Regions from separate parts of the Streptomyces sp. NPDC033221 genome, predicted to be linked through region 2. Evidence: riboswitches for the same ligand, from Rfam matches in the RefSeq annotation. Region 2 holds a riboswitch; the other holds the start of a gene.
What was found. A riboswitch is a leader RNA that binds a small molecule or an ion and turns the genes downstream of it on or off. The one in region 2 is predicted to bind S-adenosylmethionine.
Positions count from the first base shown of each region.

Region 1: linked by a shared signal. The riboswitch ahead of ACZ53K_RS02210 (aminotransferase class V-fold PLP-dependent enzyme) and the one ahead of thrC (threonine synthase) in region 2 are both predicted to bind S-adenosylmethionine.

Region 1 is NZ_JBVIQN010000002.1:13,044-20,758, forward strand. It holds gene qcrC (cytochrome bc1 complex diheme cytochrome c subunit) at 1-509, shown strand, start outside; gene qcrA (cytochrome bc1 complex Rieske iron-sulfur subunit) at 506-1,570, shown strand; gene qcrB (cytochrome bc1 complex cytochrome b subunit) at 1,567-3,204, shown strand; gene trpD (anthranilate phosphoribosyltransferase) at 3,351-4,415, shown strand; SAM riboswitch class IV at 4,500-4,617, shown strand; gene ACZ53K_RS02210 (aminotransferase class V-fold PLP-dependent enzyme) at 4,790-6,169, shown strand; gene ACZ53K_RS02215 (Lrp/AsnC family transcriptional regulator) at 6,249-6,530, opposite strand; gene ACZ53K_RS02220 (rhomboid family intramembrane serine protease) at 6,527-7,246, opposite strand; gene ACZ53K_RS02225 (hypothetical protein) at 7,519-7,715, shown strand, end outside.
Region 2 is NZ_JBVIQN010000005.1:240,218-247,932, reverse strand. It holds gene ACZ53K_RS08750 (alpha,alpha-trehalose-phosphate synthase (UDP-forming)) at 1-525, opposite strand, end outside; gene ACZ53K_RS08745 (glucosyl-3-phosphoglycerate synthase) at 626-1,573, opposite strand; SAM riboswitch class I at 1,734-1,889, shown strand; gene thrC (threonine synthase) at 1,907-3,196, shown strand; gene ACZ53K_RS08735 (MoaD/ThiS family protein) at 3,353-3,631, shown strand; gene ACZ53K_RS08730 (cold-shock protein) at 4,071-4,274, shown strand; gene groL (chaperonin GroEL) at 4,638-6,263, shown strand; gene ACZ53K_RS08720 (SDR family NAD(P)-dependent oxidoreductase) at 6,505-7,389, shown strand; gene ACZ53K_RS08715 (alanine/glycine:cation symporter family protein) at 7,558-7,715, shown strand, end outside.

The sequences.
Region 1 (7,715 bases), on a different contig from region 2:
CCCAGGTGCCGCGGAAGAAGAACATCTACAGCCAGGCCGAGATCGACCAGCTCGCGGCGTACGTCGCGTCGCTGGGTGCCGGTCCCAGCGTGCCGGGCAAGGACCAGTACAGCAAGGACGGCGCGGACATCGCCAAGGGCGGTGAGCTGTTCCGTACGAACTGCGCGCAGTGCCACAACTTCACCGGTAAGGGCGGCGCCCTGACCAACGGCAAGTTCGCACCGACGCTCGAAGGCGTGGACCCGAAGCACATCTACGAGGCCATGGAAACCGGCCCGCAGAACATGCCTTCCTTCGGTGACGGTTCGCTGTCCCCGCAGAACAAGAAGGACATCGTGTCCTACCTCGGCGCCGTCAACAGCGACGACACCCCCAGCCCCGGTGGTCTGGGCCTGGGCGGTCTCGGCCCGGTCAGTGAGGGCCTCTTCGGTTGGATCGCCGGCCTGGGCGCGCTGATCGCGGTCGCCATCTGGGTCGCAGCCCGGACTACGAAGGCCAAGAAGTCATGAGTGAGACTGGACGACACGAAGACGTGCCAGAAAAGAACCTCCCCGGTGAGCGGGACACGGCTCACGGCGGCGTGGTCGAGACGGCGGACAACCCGTTCGCCGACCCGGGGCTGCCGCCCCACGAGCCCCGCATCCAGGACATCGACGAGCGGGCCGCCAAGCGCTCCGAGCGCGCGGTCGCCTTCCTCTTCACCCTGTCGATGCTCGCGACGGTCGGCTTCATCGCCTCCTACGTGATCTTCCCGGTCGACGAGATCACCTACATCTGGCCGTTCGGCCACGTCAGCGCGCTGAACTTCTGGCTCGGCCTGACGCTCGGTGTGGCGCTCTTCTGCATCGGCGCCGGCGCGGTCCACTGGGCCCGCACGCTGATGTCGGACGAGGAGGTCGCCGACGACCGGCACCCGATCGAGGCGGCCCCCGAGGTCAAGGCCAAGGTCATGGAGGACTTCCGCGCAGGCGCGAAGGAATCCGCGATCGGCCGCCGCAAGCTGGTCCGCAACACCATGTTCGGCGCGCTGGCCCTGGTGCCGCTCTCCGGTGTGGTGCTGCTGCGCGACCTCGGTCCGCTGCCGGAGAAGAAGCTCCGGACGACCGGCTGGAAGAAGGGCATCCGCCTGGTCAACCAGTCGACCAACCTCCCGCTGCGTCCCGAGGACATCGCGGTCGGTTCGCTGACCTTCGCCAAGCCCGAGGGCCTGGAGGAGGACGACCACGACTTCAACCAGAAGATCGCCAAGGACGCCCTGATGCTCGTGCGGATCCAGCCGCAGAACATCAAGGACAAGCAGGAACTGGACTGGTCGCACGAGGGCATCGTCGCCTACTCGAAGATCTGCACCCACGTGGGCTGCCCGATCAGCCTCTACGAGCAGCAGACGCACCACGTGCTGTGCCCCTGCCACCAGTCGACCTTTGACCTGGCCGACGGCGGACGCGTCATCTTCGGCCCTGCCGGACACGCCCTGCCGCAGCTGCACATCACGGTGAAGGACGGCTTCCTCGAAGCCGTAAGCGACTTCGCGGAGCCCGTCGGCCCGAGCTTCTGGGAGCGCGGATGAGTAACGAGACGAGCGCGACCACCACGCGCCGCGGCCAGGCGCCGCGGGGCGAGCGGATCGCCGACTGGGCGGACGGCCGGCTGGGCATCTACAGCCTCGCCAAGTCCAACATGCGCAAGATCTTCCCGGACCACTGGTCCTTCATGCTGGGCGAGATCTGCCTCTACAGCTTCATCATCATCATCCTGACCGGCGTCTACCTGACGCTGTTCTTCCACCCGAGCATGGCCGAGGTGACGTACCACGGCTCGTACGTGCCCATGCACGGGATCCGGATGACGCAGGCGTTCGAGTCGACGCTGGACATCAGCTTCGACGTGCGCGGCGGTCTGCTCATCCGGCAGATCCACCACTGGGCGGCCCTGGTCTTCCTGGGCGGCATGATGGTGCACATGATGCGGGTGTTCTTCACCGGCGCCTTCCGCAAGCCGCGCGAGGTCAACTGGCTGTTCGGCTTCCTGCTGCTGGTGCTCGGCATGTTCACCGGCTTCACCGGCTACTCGCTGCCGGACGACCTGCTCTCCGGCACCGGCGTCCGGTTCATCGAGGGTGTCATCCTGGCGATGCCGCTCATCGGCTCGTACCTGCAGATGTTCATCTTCGGCGGGGAGTTCCCGGGGCACGACATCATCCCGAGGTTCTTCACGGTGCACGTCCTGCTGCTGCCCGGCATCATGCTGGGTCTGCTGGTGGCGCACCTGATCCTGGTCTTCTACCACAAGCACACGCAGTTCCCGGGTGCCGGCAAGACCAACAAGAACGTCGTCGGCATGCCGCTGCTGCCGGTCTACATGGCCAAGGCCGGAGGCTTCTTCTTCCTGGTCTTCGGCGTGATCTCGGTGATCGCGGCGGTCGCCAGCATCAACCCGGTGTGGGCCATCGGCCCGTACCGGCCCGACCAGGTGTCCACCGGCGCCCAGCCCGACTGGTACATGGGCTTCGCCGAGGGTCTGGTCCGTGTGATGCCCGGCTGGGAGTGGGACATCTGGGGCCACACCATCAACTTCGGTGTGCTGATCCCGATCCTCATCTTCCCGCTGGTGCTGGTCGCGATCGCGGTCTACCCGTTCGTCGAGTCCTGGGTCACCGGTGACAAGCGCGAGCACCACATCCTGGACCGCCCGCGCAACGCCCCGACCCGTACCGGCTTCGGTGTGGCCTGGCTGACCGCCTACCTCATCATGCTGATCGGCGGCGGCAACGACCTGTGGGCCACCCACTTCCACCTGTCGCTGAACTCGCTGACCTGGTTCGTCCGGATCGGCTTCTTCGTCGGGCCGGTCGTCGCCTTCATCGTCACCAAGCGGATCTGCCTGGGCCTGCAGCGCCGGGACCGCGACAAGGTGCTGCACGGACGTGAGTCCGGCATCATCAAGCGGCTGCCGCACGGTGAGTTCATCGAGGTGCACGAGCCGCTCAACCAGGAGCAGCTGCACACGCTCACCCAGCACGAGCAGCCCAAGCCGTTCGAGATCGGCCCGGAGGTCGACGAGAACGGTGTCGAGCGGAAGGTCAAGCGGACGACCAAGCTCCGCGCCAAGCTCTCCAAGGGCTACTACGGCGAGGACAACGTCATCCCGAAGCCGACCGCCGAGGAGTACAAGGAGATCACCAGCGGCCACGGCCACCACTGATCCCCGCCGTGTGACGCACGGCAGTACCACCGCGTAAGTACGCCACCCAGAGGGCCCCTTCCAGTCACTGGACGGGGCCCTTCGGCATGGCACGGGGCCGGATAGGGTTTCGGCACCAGCAGGAGACGAATCCAGGAGTGTGGACCATGAACGTTGCGACCCCGAATGGCGGCGACAGCGTGGCGGCCCGCACCTGGCCGGGTGTGCTGGAAGCCCTCCTCCAGGGCCGTGACCTGGGCGCCGACGACACCGCCTGGGCGATGGACCGGATCATGCGCGGCGAGGCCACCGACGCGCAGATCGCCGGGTTCGCGGTCGCGCTGCGGGCCAAGGGCGAGACCGTCGCGGAGATCTCCGGCCTGGTACGGGCCATGTACGCGCACGCCAACCTCATCGAGGTGCCGGGCCCGAGCGTGGACATCGTCGGCACCGGCGGCGACGGCGCCAAGACCGTCAACATCTCCACCATGTCCTCGATCGTGGTGGCCGGCACCGGCGCGAAGGTCGTCAAGCACGGCAACCGCGCCGCCTCGTCCGCCAGCGGCGCGTCCGACGTGCTGGAGAAGCTGGGCGTGAACCTGGACCTCACCCCGCGCCGGGTCGTCGAGGTTGCCGAGGAGGCCGGGATCACCTTCTGCTTCGCGGTCAAGTTCCACCCGTCGCTGCGGCACGTGGCCCCCGCCCGGCGCGAACTGGGCATCCGTACGACGTTCAACGTACTGGGCCCGCTGACCAACCCGGCGAAGGTACGCGCCCAGGCCACCGGCGTCGCCGACGCGCGGATGGCGCCGATCCTGGCCGGCGTGCTCGCCGAACGCGGCTCCAGTGCACTGGTCTTCCGGGGCGACGACGGGCTGGACGAGCTGACCACCACGGCCACGTCGAAGGTCTGGGTCGTACGGGACGGCGGCGTACGCGAGGAGACCTTCGACCCGCGGGACGTCGGCATCGCCCTGGTGCCGGTCGAGGCGCTGCGCGGCGCCGACGCCTCGTACAACGCGGACGTGGCACGCCGCCTGCTGGGCGGCGAGCCCGGCCCGGTGCGGGACGCGGTGCTGCTCAACTCGGCGGCGGCCCTGGTGGCCCTGGAGCCGACGGCGGCGCCGCTGACCGAGCAGATCGCCGCGGGCATCGCCAAGGCCGCCGAAGCCATCGACTCGGGAGCGGCCCGCCGGGCGCTGGAGCGGTGGGTGGCGGCCAGCAACGCCTGAGACGGCCGTGGTGTGACGCAAGGCTCGGTCCGGCATACGGACCGGGCCTTGCGTGCTTCCGATCGTGTGGCATGATTCTGCCCAGGTCACGAGTGACAGCGACTACGGCCCCGGCCCGCTGTCCGGCAACCCTCCGTCCGTGGCGGGGTGCCCCGGGTGATGACCAGGTCGCAGGCAGCGAGGTCTGCGGCAAGCGCGGATCCCTCGTGCCAGGGATCCTGGTCCTTGAGGGAGATCTCCCGTGTTGCAGCGAATGCGTTAGGGCCGTCCGGCCCCGTTTTCCGCACCCCTTTTTCCTTTCACCGCTGTCGGCCGGCCCCGCTTTCGCGTGCGCGCCCCGCAGCGAAGTCGCCCTGCCTCCACGGGAGTTCGCCATGCCTGTTTCCGCTGCCGCCACCACCGATGCCGCCGTCTGCACCCCGCTGCCCGTGCTGGGCCGGGACGTGCTGGTCCCGCTCGTCACGGGCGGTGAGGTCGAGTACGCCGCGCTGGACATCGCCGCCAGCGCCCCGGCGCTCCAGCGCGTCTGGGACGACGTGGCCGCGTACGCCCCGTACTACGGCAGCGTGCACCGCGGGGCGGGCTACCTCTCGCAGCTGTCCACCGACCTGTTCGAGAACAGCCGGGCGGCGGTGGCTGACTTCCTCGGCTGCCGGGAGGCCGACCAGGTGGTCTTCACCCGCTCCACCACCGACTCGCTGAACCTGCTGGCCGCCGTGCTGCCCGCACACACCCGGGTGTTCGTCTTCGAGACCGAGCACCACGCCTCGCTGCTGCCCTGGGAACAGCGCGCGGACGCCGAGGTGACGTACCTGGACGCGCCCCGCACCCCGCAGCAGGCGGTGGACACGCTGGAGCGGGCGCTGGCGGAGCGCGAGCCGTACAAGAACGCTCTGGTCTGCGTGACGGGTGCTTCCAATGTGACCGGTGAGCTGTGGCCCGTACGGGAGCTGGCCGCCGCGGCACACGCGCACGGCGCGCGGATCGTCCTCGACGCCGCGCAGCTCGCGCCGCACCACCCGGTCGACATCGCCGAGCTGGACGTGGACTGGGTCGCCTTCTCCGGCCACAAGCTGTACGCGCCCTTCGGGGCCGGTGTGCTGGCCGGGCGCGCAGACTGGCTCCAGGACGCGGAGCCGTATCTGGCGGGCGGCGGCGCCAGCCGCACGGTCGCGCGCCGCGCCGACGGCGGGGTGGACGTCGACTGGCACACCACCGCGGCCCGCCACGAGGCCGGCTCGCCCAACGTCATCGGCGTCTACGCCATCGCCGCCGCCTGCAAGGCACTCACCGAGGCGGGCTTCGAGAACCTGGTGGCCCGGGAGCAGCAGCTCGTCGAGCGGGTGCGGGCGGGCCTCGCCGAGGTGCCCGAGGTGACCGTGCTCTCGCTGTTCGGCGACGACGCGCCGCGGGTGGGCGTGCTGTCCTTCGTCGTCCGGGGCTGGAACAGCTCGCACTTCGCGGCGGCGCTCTCCGCGGAGTACGGCATCGGCGTGCGCGACGGGCTGTTCTGCGCGCATCCCCTCGTACGGACCCTGCTCGGCGCCGAGTCCCAGGCCCCGGGGGAGTGCGGGGCGCCCGAAGGGGCACCGGGTGAGCAGAGCCTGAACGCCATCCGGGTGAGCTTCGGGGCCGGTACGCCCGACGAGCACGTGGACCGCTTCGTCCGGGCCGTCAAGGAACTGGTGACGCAGGGCGCGCGGTGGAGCTACCGCACCGAGGACGGGCGCTGCGTGCCGGACACCGCGGCGTAGCCCTGCTGGTCCGCCCGCGTCGCGGCGCTCCGCTGTCCGGGCGCCGCGGCGCGGGTTTCGTGTGCGGTGGCGGTCCGGGTCAGGCGTCCAGGCCGATCGCGAAGGCCGCCTCCAGGTCGTGCTGGGAGTACGTGCGGAACGCGATGTGCGTCTCGGTGGAGGCGACGCCCGGGACCTTGCTGATCCGGCCGGGGATGACGTCGGCCAGGTCGTCGTGGTTGGCCACCCGCACCATGGCGATCAGGTCGTGCGCACCGGTGACCGAGTAGACCTCGCTCACGCCCTCCAGCGCGGCGATCTTCTCCGCGATCTCCGGGATCTGGTCCACGCTGGTCTTGATGAGCACGATCGAAGTGATCACGGTTGGCTCTCTCCCTCGGCCGCCTGCTGCTTCGCCGTTCCGGCTGACCCCACACTACCGGGGGACGCGGCGGCGACCTCGGGCGGACAGGGGCTCGGCCGGTATCGCACCCAGGCGTACAGGAAGCCCACCGCGAAGCCGATGACGTGGGCGAGGTAGGCCACGCCCGGGGTGGCGGGGGCGCGCTGCGCGGCGATCCACTGGAGGACGAACCAGAACAGCAGCACGATCCACGCCGGGAAGCGCAGCGGCAGGAAGAAGAGGAACGGGTAGATGCTGGTGACGCGAGCCTTGGGGAAGAGGTACAGGAACGCGCCCAGCACTCCGGAGATCGCCCCGGAGGCGCCGACCAGGGTCTGTCCCGAGGAGGCGTGCGCGGCCGCGTAGCCCAGCAGCGCCAGGTAGCCGGTCACGAGGTAGAAGAGGGCGAAGGGCAGGCGTCCCATACGGATCTCGGCCATGCCCCCGAAGACGTACAGGAAGAGGACGTTGCCCAGCAGGTGCAGCCAGCTGCCGTGCGCGAACAGGGCGGTCAGCGGGGTGAGCAGAGCGCGCGGCGAGCCGCTCCACAGGTCGCGCGGGATGACGCCCCAGCGTTCGAAGTACGCGGTCTGTGCCTGGACGACGGCGTCGCCGGTGCCGTATATGCCGTTGAGGCCGGAGGCGGGCCCGACGACGAAGACCACGCAGCACAGGGCGATCAGGACGTTCGTCATGCGGGAGAACACGGTCAGCACCGAGCGGGCGCGGGGCGACCGGGGGAACAGGGGCGGGGCCGTCATGAAGTGATCATGGCGTAATGCGGGCAATCAGGACAGAGTGCCTCGCCGCGTCCCGCCTCCCGGGCGGGGCCGCGCCGTAAGGGCGTCAGGCCGTAGGGTAACGGGCAGTACCCGCGTACTTCCGCAGTCCGACGGCGCACCGCGGGAAGCCCCCGAACGACCGCACGAGCCCCGCTCGCCCGAGCGTGACGAAAGAGGACCACACCATGGCTGTTCCCCTGCCGACGGACGGGACCCGGTGGCGCTGCACCCTGTGCGGCAACCTGACGCGCTTCGACGTGACCCGCCGCTCCGAGGCCGTGGAGTACCTCCACCTCGACCTCGCCGGGGAGCCGAAGGTGGAGGAACGCGAGGTGCTTAGTGAGAGCATCGAGTCCGTGCGCTGCCGCTGGTGCAACGCGGT
Region 2 (7,715 bases):
GCGCAGGTCGGGGCGGCGGGCGCGGAGCAGGCCGGGCACCAGCGTGAGGTGGTAGTCCTGCACGAGGACGACGGCGCCGGGCGCGGCCTCGTGGGCGAGCGCGTCCGCGAAGGCCGCGTTGTACGCCTCGTACGACGCCCACTGCGCGCGGAAGCCGTCGTCGAAGGACGGGTCCAGCGGCGTCTGGTAGAGCATGTGGTGGACGAACCAGAGCACCGAGTTCGCGATGCCGTTGTAGGCATCGGTGAAGACATCGGCGGGGATGTCCAGCATGCGTACGTGCCGGCCGCCCGTGTCGGCGGTGTCCAGGTGGCCGCCGCTGCGCCGGGCGGCCTCACGGTCGCCGTCCCCGAGGGCGGCGCACACCCACACCGCCCCGGCGTCGGGCCCGATGGCGGAGAGGCCGGAGACCAGCCCGCCACCGCCGCGTTTGGCGGTCAGCGTGCCGTCCTCCCCCTTCCCGTACGAGACCGGGCCGCGGTTGGACGCGACGAGGACCTTGGCACCAGAACGCTCGGAGACCATGTTGCGAGACTAGCCCGCCACCGATCCGCTCAAACGTGCGGAGCGTAGGCGGAACGTCACGGTTTCCGCCGCGCCGGAAACGGGCTCCGGACCGGTGGCGTCACGCCGCGCGGCGCGCCGCGTACTCCGGTATCTCCGCCATCGGCGGCCGCTCCTCGGTGTCCACGTCCCAGGTGCGCGGCACGAAGCCCGCCTCGCCGCGCTCGAACTGGGTCAGCCGCGGGCGCACCAGGTGGCCGCGGGCCAGCCGCAGCTGCGCGGTGCGGTAGATCGCCGCCGCCATCCTGCCGAGCGCCTGGCCGCCCTGGTGGCGGTGCTTGCGCACGCCGACGTCGACCTGGGCCAGCGCGTCCAGCCCGGCCGTGTGCAGCGCGTCGACCAGCAGGCCCAGCTCCACGCCGTACCCGACCGGGAACGGCAGCCGCTCCAGCAGCGACCGGCGCGCCGCGTACTCCCCGCCCAGCGGCTGCACGAACCCGGCGAGCTGCGGCCAGTGCAGGTTCAGCAGCGGCCGGGCGACCAGCTCGGTGACCCGGCCGCCCTGGCCCGCCGCCTCGCCCAGCGGACGGTCGTACATGCCCTTGACGAACTGCACGCCCGGGTCGGTCAGCAGCGGGCCGACGATCCCGGAGACGAAGCCGGCGTCGAACTCGCGCAGGTCGGCGTCGACGAAGCAGACGATGTCACCGCCGGTGGCCAGCAGGGAGCGCCACAGCACCTCGCCCTTGCCCGGCAGCGCGGGCAGCCGCGGCAGCACCTCGTCCCGGTGGACGACCCGCGCGCCCGCCTCGGCCGCGACCTTGGCCGTGCCGTCCGTGGAACCGGAGTCCAGCACCACCAGCTCGTCGACGAGCGGCACCGACGGCGTCATCAGCTCCGTACGGATCGCCTCGACGATCGCGCCGACCGTCGCCTCCTCGTCGAGCGCCGGCAGCACGACGGAGACCGTCTGCCCCGTCTCGCGCTTCGCGGCCAGCAGCCGGTCGAGCGGGCGGTCCGCGGCCGACCAGGACCGGCTGGCCAGCCAGCGCTCCACCTCTTCCAGCACGTGCGCGTCTCCTTCGTCCCCGGACCAGCGATGTGATCCATCTCGCGGTGCGGACGGCTGTCTCGACCGCCCATCCCTTCGGCTACAGTCTTGAACAACGCGATCGCCCCGGACATGCCGGGGTCGCGACAAACGCCTGGGTTCCGGCCCAGCGCCATACCGCTCATCCAGAGGGGCAGAGGGATACGGCCCGTTGAAGCCCCGGCAACCCTCCAGCCGGTCTCCGTCGCCGCACAGCGTGCGGCGCGCGAGGCTCCCGGCTAGGGAAGGTGCCAAATCCGTCTCGCGGCGAGATGCGTCGCGAGGAAGATGAGGAGAAAGGGCCTCGCCTCCATGGCTGTGCAATCCGTTGAAAGCACCACTTCCGCCACCGTTTCCCTGGGCCCGGCCGCCGCGCTGTCCTGCCGCGAGTGCGGCGAGCGCTTCGGCCTCGGACCGATCTTCGCCTGCGCGTCCTGTTTCGGGCCGCTGGAGGTGGCGTACGACCTGCCGGCCGGCGACCCCGAGAGCCTGCGCAAGCAGATCGAGGCGGGCCCCAACAGCATCTGGCGCTACGCGCCGCTGCTGCCCGTCCCGGCCGACGTCGCGGACAAGCCGAACCTCAACCCCGGTCTGACCAAGCTGGTCAAGGCCGACAACCTGGCCCGTGAGCTGGGCGTCACCGGCGGCCTGTACGTCAAGGACGACTCCGGCAACCCGACGCACTCCTTCAAGGACCGGGTCGTCGCCATCGCCGTCGAGGCCGCCCGCGCCTTCGGCTTCACCACCCTGTCCTGCTCCTCCACCGGCAACCTCGCGGGCGCGGTCGGCGCCGCGGCGGCCCGCGCCGGCTTCCGCTCCTGTGTGTTCATCCCGCACGACCTGGAGGCGGGCAAGGTCGTCATGGCCGCGGTCTACGGCGGCGAGCTGGTCGGCATCGAGGGCAACTACGACGACGTCAACCGCTTCTGCTCGGAGCTGATCGGCGACCCGCTCGGCGAGGGCTGGGGCTTCGTCAACGTGAACCTTCGCCCGTACTACGGCGAGGGCTCCAAGACCCTCGCCTACGAGATCTGCGAGCAGCTCGGCTGGCGGCTGCCGGACCAGATCGTCATCCCGATCGCCTCCGGCTCCCAGCTCACGAAGATCGACAAGGGGCTGAAGGAGCTGATCGCGCTCGGCCTGGTCGAGGACAGGCCGTACAAGATCTTCGGCGCCCAGGCCGAGGGCTGCTCCCCGGTCTCCACGGCCTTCAAGGCGGGCCACGACGTCGTACGGCCGCAGAAGCCCGACACCATCGCCAAGTCGCTGGCCATCGGCAACCCGGCCGACGGCCCGTACGTGCTCGACATCGCCCGGCGCACCGGCGGCGCGGTCGAGGACGTCAACGACGAGCAGGTGGTCGATGCGATCAAGCTGCTGGCCCGCACCGAGGGCATCTTCGCCGAGACCGCCGGCGGGGTGACCGTGGGCGTCACGAAGAAGCTGATCGAGGACGGCCTGCTCGACCCGGCGCTGACCACCGTCGTGCTGAACACCGGCGACGGGCTCAAGACGCTGGACGCCGTCGCGCCGACGACCGGGCCCACGGCCACCATCCGGCCGAGCCTGGACGCGTTCCGCGCCGCCGGTCTGGCGGGCTGACCGCCGCGCGTGGCCCCGCACACCCGTGCGCGGCCGTACGCATCCGTACGCGTCGGCACACACCGGTACGCGTCGGCGCGCCTCCGTCCGCGCCAGCGCCCACCGGCGCGCCCGCGCCCCTACGCACCCCTCCCGCAAGCTGGAAGGCAGCACATCATGAGCGTCAACGTCCGCATCCCGACCATCCTGCGCACCTACACCGGCGGCCAGTCCGAGGTCCCCGCCGAGGGGGCGACGCTCTCCGAGGTCATCAAGGATCTGGAGAAGAACCACGCCGGCATCGCGGCCCGCGTTCTGGACGACACGGGCAAGCTGCGCCGCTTCGTGAACGTGTACGTCAACGACGACGACGTGCGCTTCGAGCAGGGCCTGGCGACGCCGACGCCGGACGGCGCGGGCGTCTCGATCATCCCGGCGGTGGCCGGCGGCTGCTGAGCCGCCCGCCTGGGAGGCCCGACGATCTTTTTCGGCCCATCCCCGGGCCAACGGCTGAAATCACCCCGTCCGGCACGAAGCGGACGGGGTGATTCCGTCTTGTTAAAGGCGATACAGTTGAGGCGTTCCCCCGTTGAGCGCGTGCCGGAGGCATAAGAGACCCCGGCAAGTTGTGCGCGAAGTGTGGACATGATTTGTCGCGTTGGTGAGCTTTTGCCCGGCCCGACTTGCCCTGGAACAAGGGCATTTCTCCCTGTATTTGCGATTGTTCGCGAGCAGAATTCTCGTCCGACTGACCTGTTGCGCTGGGCAGTTGGACAGATACATTCAGCGGCGGTCGACGCGTTCCGGCGCACACCCCCTCCTGTCGGGGGGTGAGGTCTGACCCGGGTCCGCGGAGTGCGGTCCTGTGCAAGGGCCAGTAATAGGGGAGTTAGGCATGGCTCAGGGCACCGTCAAGTGGTTCAACGCGGAGAAGGGGTACGGCTTCATCGCGGTCGACGGTGGTGCGGATGTATTCGTCCACTACAGCGCGATCCAGATGGACGGTTACCGCACCCTTGAGGAGGGTCAGCGGGTCGAGTTCGAGATCTCGCAGGGCCAGAAAGGGCCGCAGGCGGACATGGTCCGCGTGGCCGGCTGAAGCGCCGACCGACTGCTGCGTCGAAGGCCCGCGTCCCCTTGTGGGGGCGCGGGCCTTCTGTGTTTGGGTGGGCTGTACAAGGGAGCGTCGGCTCACCCGGACGGGTGCGGTTTGACACCCGGCCCCCGAAGGGGAAGCTCCTCCAAGCCGCTTGCACTCTCCTGGGCCGAGTGCTAATCATTGCGTTAGCACTCTACGAGTGAGAGTGACAGCTAAGGACCGACTCGGTGAGGTCCGCGGGCAGGTGGGGCAAGGAACCACCGGCTCGCAGACCGTCCGTCGCGGGCGCCAGCGCGGTCCGGAGTATCCACCCTCCCCCAGACGCAGTCCGGGGGGACCCCCAGTCCGGGAGGACCACTTCACATGGCCAAGATCATCGCGTTCGACGAGGAGGCACGGCGCGGTCTCGAGCGCGGGATGAACCAGCTCGCCGACGCCGTCAAGGTCACCCTTGGCCCCAAGGGCCGCAACGTCGTCCTCGAGAAGAAGTGGGGCGCCCCCACGATCACCAACGATGGTGTGTCCATCGCCAAGGAGATCGAGCTCGAGGACCCGTACGAGAAGATCGGCGCCGAGCTGGTCAAGGAGGTCGCGAAGAAGACGGACGACGTCGCCGGTGACGGCACGACGACCGCGACCGTCCTGGCCCAGGCCCTGGTCCGCGAGGGCCTGCGCAACGTGGCCGCCGGCGCCAACCCGATGGCCCTCAAGCGCGGCATCGAGCGCGCCGTCGAGGCCGTCTCCGCCGCCCTGCTGGAGCAGGCCAAGGACGTGGAGACCAAGGAGCAGATCGCTTCGACCGCCTCCATCTCCGCCGCCGACACCCAGATCGGCGAGCTGATCGCCGAGGCCATGGACAAGGTCGGCAAGGAAGGCGTCATCACCGTCGAGGAGTCCCAGACCTTCGGTCTGGAGCTGGAGCTCACCGAGGGTATGCGCTTCGACAAGGGCTACATCTCGGCGTACTTCGCCACCGACATGGAGCGTATGGAGGCGTCGCTCGACGACCCGTACATCCTCATCGTCAACTCGAAGATCTCCAACGTGAAGGACCTCCTTCCGCTGCTGGAGAAGGTCATGCAGTCGGGCAAGCCGCTGCTGATCATCGCCGAGGACGTCGAGGGCGAGGCCCTGTCGACCCTGGTCGTCAACAAGATCCGCGGCACCTTCAAGTCCGTCGCCGTCAAGGCCCCGGGCTTCGGCGACCGCCGCAAGGCCATGCTCGGCGACATCGCCATCCTCACCGGTGGCACGGTCATCTCCGAGGAGGTCGGCCTCAAGCTGGAGAACGCCGGTCTCGACCTGCTGGGCCGCGCCCGCAAGGTCGTCATCACCAAGGACGAGACCACCATCGTCGACGGTGCCGGTGACAGCGAGCAGGTCCAGGGCCGCGTCAACCAGATCCGCGCCGAGATCGAGAACAGCGACTCGGACTACGACCGCGAGAAGCTCCAGGAGCGTCTGGCGAAGCTGGCCGGCGGCGTGGCCGTCATCAAGGCCGGTGCCGCCACCGAGGTCGAGCTCAAGGAGCGCAAGCACCGCATCGAGGACGCCGTTCGCAACGCGAAGGCGGCCGTCGAGGAGGGCATCGTCGCCGGCGGTGGCGTCGCCCTGCTGCAGGCTTCCTCGGTCTTCGAGAAGCTGGAGCTCGAAGGTGACGAGGCCACCGGTGCCGCCGCTGTGAAGCTGGCCCTGGAGGCCCCGCTGAAGCAGATCTCCGTCAACGGCGGCCTTGAGGGCGGCGTCGTCGTGGAGAAGGTGCGCAACCTGGCCGTCGGCCACGGCCTGAACGCCGCGACCGGCGAGTACGTCGACATGATCGCCGAGGGCATCATCGACCCCGCCAAGGTCACGCGCTCCGCGCTGCAGAACGCCGCGTCGATCGCCGCGCTGTTCCTGACCACCGAGGCCGTCATCGCCGACAAGCCGGAGAAGGCCGCCGCGGGCGGCGCTCCGGGCGGCATGCCGGGCGGTGACATGGACTTCTGATCCTCCCGGATCACCTGTCCTCAGATCGCTGGGGCGGCACCCCTCCTCCCAGGGGGGTGCCGCCCCAGCGGCGTTTCCGGGGCCGTGCGCTTTCCGGTACGGCCTTCCGCGCGACCTCCCATCCGAACGCCCATCCGGCCTCCCATACAGCCTTCCGCGCGGCCTCCCGTGCGGCCGAGGTGTGCCGGATCCGTACGCCGGTCCTTGCGCGGCACCCGGCCCGGCGGGGCACGATCGCCCCATGACGACTCGAAACGGGCAGACCGCCCGACCGGACCGGTTCTCCGCCGACACCGTCGCCCTGATCACCGGCGGCACCAGCGGAGTGGGCCTGGCAGCCGCGCGGCGGCTGCTCGCGGACGGCGCGCGGGTGGTGGTGTGCGGCCGGGACGAGCGCCGCCTCGACGCTGCCGTGGCGCAGCTGAGGGAGAGGGCGCAGGAGGCGGTGACGGGCGGCGAGGCGACCGTTGCGGACGCAACCGGAACGACCGGTGCGGACACGACGGACGCGACGGGAGCGGCCGGTGCCGCCGCCGGGCGGGTGCTGGGCGTACGCGCCGACACGGCCTCCGTCGCCGATCTCGACGCCGTGGTGCAGGCCGTACGCGACCGCTTCGGGCACCTCGACATCATCTTCGCCAACGCGGGCCGCTACGCCGCCGCCCCCTTCGAGGAGATCACCGAGGCCGACTTCGACCGCGCGGTCGGGGTGAACTTCAAGGGTGTCTTCTTCGTCGTCCAGCGGGCGCTGCCACTGCTGCGGGACGGCGGCGCCGTCGTCATCAACGCCTCGTCGCTGCTGCAACGCGGGCAGGCGGACGCCACCCTGCACTCCGCGACCAAGGCCGCCGCGCACAACCTCGCCCGTACGCTCGCGGCGGCGCTCGCCGGGCGCCGCGTCCGCGTCAACTCGGTCAGTCCCGGCTATGTCGAGACGCCGATGTTCGCGGGCTCGGACATCGCCGCGGCGGAGGCGGCGAAGCTGCGGGCGCAGACGGCGGCGGGCCGGTTCGCGCGGCCCGAGGAGATCGCCGACGCGGTGGCCTTCCTGGCCTCCGGGGAGGCGTCGTACATCACCGGGCAGGACCTGGTCGTGGACGGCGGGCTGCACGGCTGTGCCATGTGAGGACCTGCCGCGAGGACACTTCACTGCTATGTCACTTTATGTGAGATACGGCATGTAAGGCGGCGCTGGTCCTGGTATAGGCGTGGCGGCCATACTTTCCGGAGCCTCGCCGGAAGGTGATCTTCCGCGATGGCCGCCCCCGCCCCCGGACGCCCCGCAAGGACGCCCATGAGCACGCTCGATTCCCTGGTCGTCGACGTCAACGACGGTCTCTGGACCTACCTGCTGATACCGCTGGTGGTCTGCGCGGGCCTGTATTTCACGGTCCGCTCCCGGGCCGTACAGCTGCGCCTCTTCCCGGAAATGCTGCGCGTGCTCAAGGACAG